Regions from separate parts of the Leptodesmis sp. genome, predicted to be linked through region 2. Evidence: riboswitches for the same ligand, from Rfam matches in the RefSeq annotation. Region 2 holds a riboswitch; the other holds the start of a gene.
What was found. A riboswitch is a leader RNA that binds a small molecule or an ion and turns the genes downstream of it on or off. The one in region 2 is predicted to bind fluoride.
Positions count from the first base shown of each region.

Region 1: linked by a shared signal. The riboswitch ahead of ACUVQO_RS21780 (hypothetical protein) and the one ahead of ACUVQO_RS15300 (cation:proton antiporter) in region 2 are both predicted to bind fluoride.

Region 1 is NZ_JBRAGO010000156.1:3,545-6,960, forward strand. It holds gene crcB (fluoride efflux transporter CrcB) at 1-139, opposite strand, end outside; gene ACUVQO_RS21775 (universal stress protein) at 245-748, opposite strand; gene ACUVQO_RS21780 (hypothetical protein) at 718-1,731, opposite strand; fluoride riboswitch at 1,911-1,995, opposite strand; gene ACUVQO_RS21785 (hypothetical protein) at 2,177-2,842, opposite strand; partial or broken gene ACUVQO_RS21790 (DNA-methyltransferase) at 2,852-3,416, opposite strand, start outside.
Region 2 is NZ_JBRAGO010000069.1:7,724-11,139, forward strand. It holds gene ACUVQO_RS15290 (fluoride efflux transporter FluC) at 1-44, opposite strand, end outside; gene ACUVQO_RS15295 (fluoride efflux transporter FluC) at 37-231, opposite strand; gene ACUVQO_RS15300 (cation:proton antiporter) at 285-1,946, opposite strand; fluoride riboswitch at 2,020-2,119, opposite strand; gene ACUVQO_RS15305 (response regulator) at 2,543-2,920, shown strand; gene ACUVQO_RS15310 (response regulator) at 2,987-3,416, shown strand, end outside.

The DNA.
Region 1 (3,416 bases), on a different contig from region 2:
TTACAACTAAAGTGCCATAGGGCATGGCGGTACCCAGCAGATGTCCGATCTCCATTCCCAGGTAGTAACGGCATAGGGCACCTGCGATCGCGCCTAATGAAATTGCCATCACCGTTCGTACTACAGGCTGTTTGAGCATGATGAATTACTCTAGTTTTTTGCAAATGGGTTGCTAACGAATCGGGGGTGATGCTAACTCGGCTTCCACAACCAGAACGAGCATAGCACTACTTTCTAGCACGGCTTAAGACACTGAGTCCACCAATACTTCCTCAAGAGGACGATGACCGCGTTTGCCGATCACAATTTCCGCCACGCCATAATCCTGAGCTGTGCGAACAATCTCTTCCGGCACCAGACCACTGGCAGTAACAACGCGATACCGAATATCTGCCAGGATTCGTTTTGCCTCATGGCGGAGTCGCCCAACCCCTTGAGGGTCATCCATCCGAATGACATGAAGCACGACCACTTCGGCATCACTACGACGAGCCAACTCCGCTGCTTTGGTCAGCACCTGGGTCGCCAGGGGAGACGTATCGACCGCCGCTAGCAAGACAATCCGGCGAAACACCGAAACCTTCGTCGGGTCAACCTTACCCCGCTGTAGCAGCTTGGGTGCAAAGGTAGGAATTGCCCAGGCTCCCAGGAGTGCCGTTACCAGAATTGAGAGGGCTGCTAAAGCAAGAATAGTTTCGCCCCCTTCTATGCCTTGGGCTAAAGGAATAGCACCGATCGCTGCCTGCACAGTTGCCCTAGCGGAATTCCCAGGGAGCAAAAATAGCCGCTCTTTCCATGTCCAGTTACTTCCCAAGGTTGATGATACCAGCCCAGAGAACGCCCAATCAACGTGCCCATGGCTAATACGACTAAGCCAATCAGCAATGTATTACATAGCACATTAAGCTGAATACTGGCTCCTAACAGCACAAAGAGGATGATCTCAGCAATGACCCACAAACTATCAAAGCCGCCGCGTAGTCGTCGCGCTAATGGAGCATCCATCTCAATTAGGAAAAAGCCAGCTGCCATGACGGCTAAATAACCAGAGAACACGGGAAAATCTTCTGCTAGGACTACCAGCAACAGGGCAACACTGGCGGCAACCAACGCATCCTGCACCGCATTTTGCGTCCAATTTGGCTTTGCCAATAGTGAAACTAGCAGACGAGCCGCAAGCCATCCCAGCAAGACCCCTAACCCGATTTGCAAAATGATTTGAAACGGCAGCAATTGCACTGGACTCAGCGTTAACCCTCCCGGCAAGCTTATTCCGGCTGCGGCACTTTGAGACAGAAACGCCAACAGCAAACTAAAGACTAGCAGTAGCAAGACATCGGACAGCGCACTTCCGGTTAAGATGGCATCAGGAATCCCTTTTTTCACCCCCCATCCCAGACTTTTTAAGCGCAACATACCCGGCACGATGACGGCGGGAGATTCCGCGCTAATGATGTAACCCAGAAGTAGCCCCGTAGCAAAGTCAAACTGGAGCAGCCACATCGAAGCGATCGCTATTGCGGTTGCTTCACCAGCCGCCGGTAAAAAGCCTAATCGCAATGCTACAGTACCTTGCTGAGCCAGCTTTTCCCGATCCAGCCCTAACCCAGCCTTCATCAAAATCACTATGACGGCGATTACTCGTAGCGAATCTGCTGCTGCCAAAACCTCTGGTGCGATCGCATTGCCCATATAGGGTTCAAGCACAATTCCGACCAAAACCATACCCACCAGCGCAGGCACTCGAATTCATCGAGCAATTTGCCCAACGAAAAAGCCCATCAATAAAATCCAGATAATGCTCTCTAACATATCGCCACGTTGTAGTTGAGTCGGTGGATCAACGTGACTTGTAGCGACGGATTTGCTTCAGCCCATACAGACATAGCCCTACCCTTCCGCTACAAGTCGGAAAAGTAGGAGCCATCAGCCAAATACGTTGTGATAATGCTCAAACGCTAGGCGGTTTCGGCGAGCTTCATCGCCATCGTTTCTTTTTTATATCATTCCTGTGCCAATCGAGGGAAGAAGCTGATATCATCTTGCTGGGGTGCGGAGAGGGCTAACGGTGAAGTTGTGCGGCGGTAGATAACCTCGAACACCCACCGACAACCTGTGTACCGTCCGCACCAACGCAGTATTAGCTGGCTGTCGCTACTCTCAGCAATGCCTAAAATCAATCACTCCGACTAAACCAAAATTGCCTAACTTGAGTGAAATAGGTCATCCGCTCTTCAATCTTGCCGATCTCGCGTGGATAAAAATCTGCTAAAGCGTCACACAGTTCTAGCATCCACTGCTTTCGAGAATATCTGGGATTAACCGTAATTAGGTTTGAGTTGGCAATCTGGATCTGTCCCCATCCCAAAGCCCCAATCGTCAGGCAGTTCCATCCCAAGAATTCGATCGGCACAAAAGTAACTCTCTCGACATCTACGCGAGTCCCTTGTACTTCATAGGCAACCATCAGGATAGCAAAGACATTCTTGTCATCCCTATAGAATCGGGCTAAACGTTCTACAGAGATAAGGTTTGGCATACTGAATTTCGTGCTGAGCCTGTGAGTCTTTACATCGATGACGTAGTAGAACCCGTTATCATCCTCAAAAGCCAGATCTGCCATTGCCCTTCTAGCAAAGTTGGCTGAATAGTTCTTGCAGACATCATCTCCTAAAACCTGTTGTAAGTTGTTGCCCAGTACTTCCTGAACAGCATCACCTACAGCTCTTGGGCTATTTGCCGTCGATGTTGATAAGTAGTCCTCTTGAGCATTCAGGAAAGCCCTAATTGATTCTTGAACCTCACCAAACTTTTCACTGTAAAAGATCTGGCTTTTTTCCATTGAAGTTAATTACTCCGCTATGGGAAATAAGTCTTGTTGGCGCGGTGCATCAGCATTTCGAGACTTTCGAGAACTACTCTTCTTCTCCACAGAACGAACTTGTTCATTTAAGGTATTCCGTTCCCAAAAGACTCCCTCTGAATAGCCTTGAATGGAAGCGTCCACCTCCGCAAGGTCAAGGCGTTTCTCAGTTAAACATGCATACATCTCATCTAGCTCTACCCCGAAGTACTGCCTTCCTAACTTTTTGGCAACTACAGAAGTAGTTCCTGAACCCAAGAAAGGATCAAATACGACATCTCCTGGATTAGAACTAGCAAGAATAACTTTTGCAACTAACTTCTCTGGTTTCTGAGTCGGATGATCTGTATTTTCTGGCATTGACCAGAAGGGAACAGTTAGATCTGTCCACAAATTAGAAGGGTGAGTAAGACGATAATTTCCGTTATCCGTTATATCCCAGTCTTTAGGTGCACCATTTACAGTGTAGGGAGCAATAACTTTTCGCTTAAGCTTTACTGACTCAACATTGAATGTATAAGTATCTGAGACTGTACAAAACCAAATATCTTCT
Region 2 (3,416 bases):
GACCCCAGAAAACCCGTCAGGAGCAGCAGCCGAACATCAAGGATGCAGACTGATCACCTGCCCTAGGGATAGCGTTGCCAGAAATCCCATGGCAAAGCAGCCGGTCACATTGATAACCAATGTGCTGTAGGGCACCTCTATCCCCAGCAGGTGATTCATCGCGAGTCCAGAATAATATCGACATAATGCTCCGGCGATCGCCCCCAGAGAAATGGTAGCAACAGTTCGCACAACAGGTTTTTGCAAAATTGGTCATTTCAGCATGGCAAACTCTCCAGATCAAGTTAACGAGTCGTTAATGCGTTGGCATTAGCTTCTACCACGAGCACAGGCAACGGACTGGTCTCCAATACAGCCTGAGAAACAGATCCCACTAACACGTCCTCTAATGGACGATGTCCGCGTTTACCCATGATAATTTCTGCGACACCATAGGCCTGAGCCGTTTTCACAATTTCTTCCGGCACTGAGCCAGAGGTAGTAATAAACCGATGGCGGATATCCGCTAGGAACTGTCTGGCCTGGTTACGCAGCTGCTCTATTTCCTGGGGATTTTCCACGCGGATGACGTGTAACACCACGACTTCCCCATCACTACGGCGGGCGAGTTCTGCAGCTTTGGTTAATACCTGTACCGCTAGGGGAGAGGCATCCACTGCCGCTAGCAACACAATGCGACGAGCAACGGTTACTTTGGTCGGGTCAACGTCGCCCCGCTCTAGCAATTTGGGGGCAAAGGTGGGGATTGCCCAGGCTCCCAATGGTGCGGTTACCAAGATAGATAGGGCAGACAGCGCCAGAATCGTCTCACCACCCTTAATTCCTTGAGCTAGTGGAATGGCTCCGATCGCAGCCTGCACCGTCGCTTTCGCTGAATTTGCTGGCAGCAGAAACAACCGTTCTTGCCAGTTCCAATTACTCCCTATGGTAGACAGGTACCAACCGAGCGATCGCCCGACCAGGGTTCCGATTACCAATACCAGCAACCCTACCAGCAATACATTCCCCAATACAGTCAGTTGAATACTGGCTCCCAGCAGCACAAATAAGATGATCTCAGCGATCACCCATAAACTATCAAACCCACCCCGCAGTCGTCGTGCCAGGGGTGCATCCAATTCAATCAGGAAAAATCCGGTCGCCATCACCGCGAGATACCCCGAAAAAATCGGAAAATCTTCTGCCAAAACTACCAGCAAAAGGGCAAACCCCGCTGTCACTAAGGCATCTTGAACAGCATTTTGCGTCCAGTTTTGCTTGGCGAGTAACGACACTAACATTCGCGCGGTTAACCAGCCCAAGACAATCCCTAATCCAATTTGGCAGAGGATTTGCAAGGGCAGCAGTTGCACAGGGCTAAGGGTCAACCCACCAGGTAAGGTGAGCCCCATTGCCGTAGTTTGAGATAGAAACGCGAGTAGCAGGCTAAACACCGACAACAGCAGTACATCTGATAAGGCGCTGCCCGTCAAAATAGCATCGGGAATGCCTTTCTCAACCCCCCATCCCAAACTCTTTAACCGCAACATTCCGGGGACGATCACAGCGGGTGATTCAGCCCCAATCACACAGCCCAGCAGCAAGCCCGTGGCAAAATCAAACTGAAACAGCCACATCGTCGCAAACGCGATCGTGATGGCTTCACAAGCCGCTGGCAAAAATCCCAATCGTAGGGCAACTGATCCTTGCTGAGCCAGCTTTTCTCGATCTAGCCCTAGTCCTGCTTTCATTAAAATCACCATGACGGCGATCGTGCGGAGGGACGTTGCCGCTCCCAAGAGGTCTGGACTGATAACGTCGCCCACCTGTGGACCGAGAACGATCCCCGCCAGCACCATCCCAATCAAAGCAGGTGCTTTCAGACGTCGAGCAATCTGCCCGACAAAAAATCCCATTAATAAAATCCAAATCAGGCTTTCTAACATCACACCACGTTGAGCTTGCATCAGTTAAACAACGTGGCTTGCAGAGGAAAAACTGGATTAAGACATCCCTACTCCTACAATTCCGCTGCAAGCCGGAACTGTAGGAGCTATCAGCCTTTCATGTTTCAAATTTTTGGCTTCAGCCTATTTGAACACAAGGGGCGGTTTTGGCGAGCTCCATCGCCATAGCTTCTTTACTTTATATCGTTAAATCGACCAAATCGCTAGTAGGATTTCACTGAACCTCCTGTACAAGGAAGCCCTCCAAAAGCTACCCTAGAATCATCTACTTGCCACCCTCTACCGATGCTGATGCTTCCCCCGCTTTACGTTTGTTCTTTGCGTGAAACAGAACGAGTCATGCCATTCCTTGGAGATCATGCCCTGGTTGACTAAAAAATTCAAAAATTCTTTAATCCTGGTGGTTCAAACCACAGCTACACTGTCAAAGTCGGTCTTCGCTGACTAGCATCGTCATCTATCTGAGTAACCCGTCTACGGGGGATTGTCTGTGTAGATGCAGCTTCTAACTGCCAGCTACTTTGGATATCCTTTGCGCAAGTCCCTTGCACAAAAATTTCCCAACCCCATACTATCTCCTACTTTCTATCTTTGTGATGTCCAAACGAATTTTGATTGTAGATGACGAAGAAGATATTCGAGATGTTGTGCAGGCATCGTTGGAGGAATTCGCTGGATGGTATACAGAAACAGCATCATCGGGGACTGAAGGACTACACCTGGCAAAAACTGGTAGTTTTGATGTAATTCTTCTGGATATTTCCATGCCGGATATGGATGAGGTTCAACTGTTTGAAGCGCTTCAGGCTGATCCGCAGGCTCGCATTATTCCGGTGATTGTGCTAACGGCCAAAGTGTTACCTAAAGATCGACAACGGTTTACAGAACTTGGTCCGGCAGGCATGCTCATGAAGTCCTTTGATCTGGTTACTGTTTGGAGGCAGGTGGCAGACATTATGAATTGGCATTCATAGGCCATCATATCAGTTTCCTATTTTCTTAGCCTATGCTAAAGAGCGAATCGTTCTGATTCGCAGTCAATGGATTACTACAGGATGTTTAATGCTGGTACGTCGAAAGCTCAGTGTATTGAAACTGCAACTCACGTCTTAAATCAGGCCTTACAACATCTCTGTGTACACGATTATGCTGCTGCCCAGGTAATGGTCGCGATCTCCAGACAAGTGCTGGAGGACGTGCAGCAGGACTTTGATGATCATCTGGCTATCGAAGGAATGCTGAAACAGATGCTAAATCGTGCATTCAAGACAGATAGCCTCCCTTGTGGGGTTGAAGGGAACCCAGCCATGTCTGTAAGAGCAATCTTTTTGATTGAGTATGAACTCAGCATTGGCGAAATCTTGTCTGCCTGTTTAAGCGAGCTTGGTAGCTGGAAAGTCACTCTGTCTAACTCCATTCGAGCAGGAGTTGATTTATGTGAGACAGTTCATCCAGATGCAATCTTGCTTG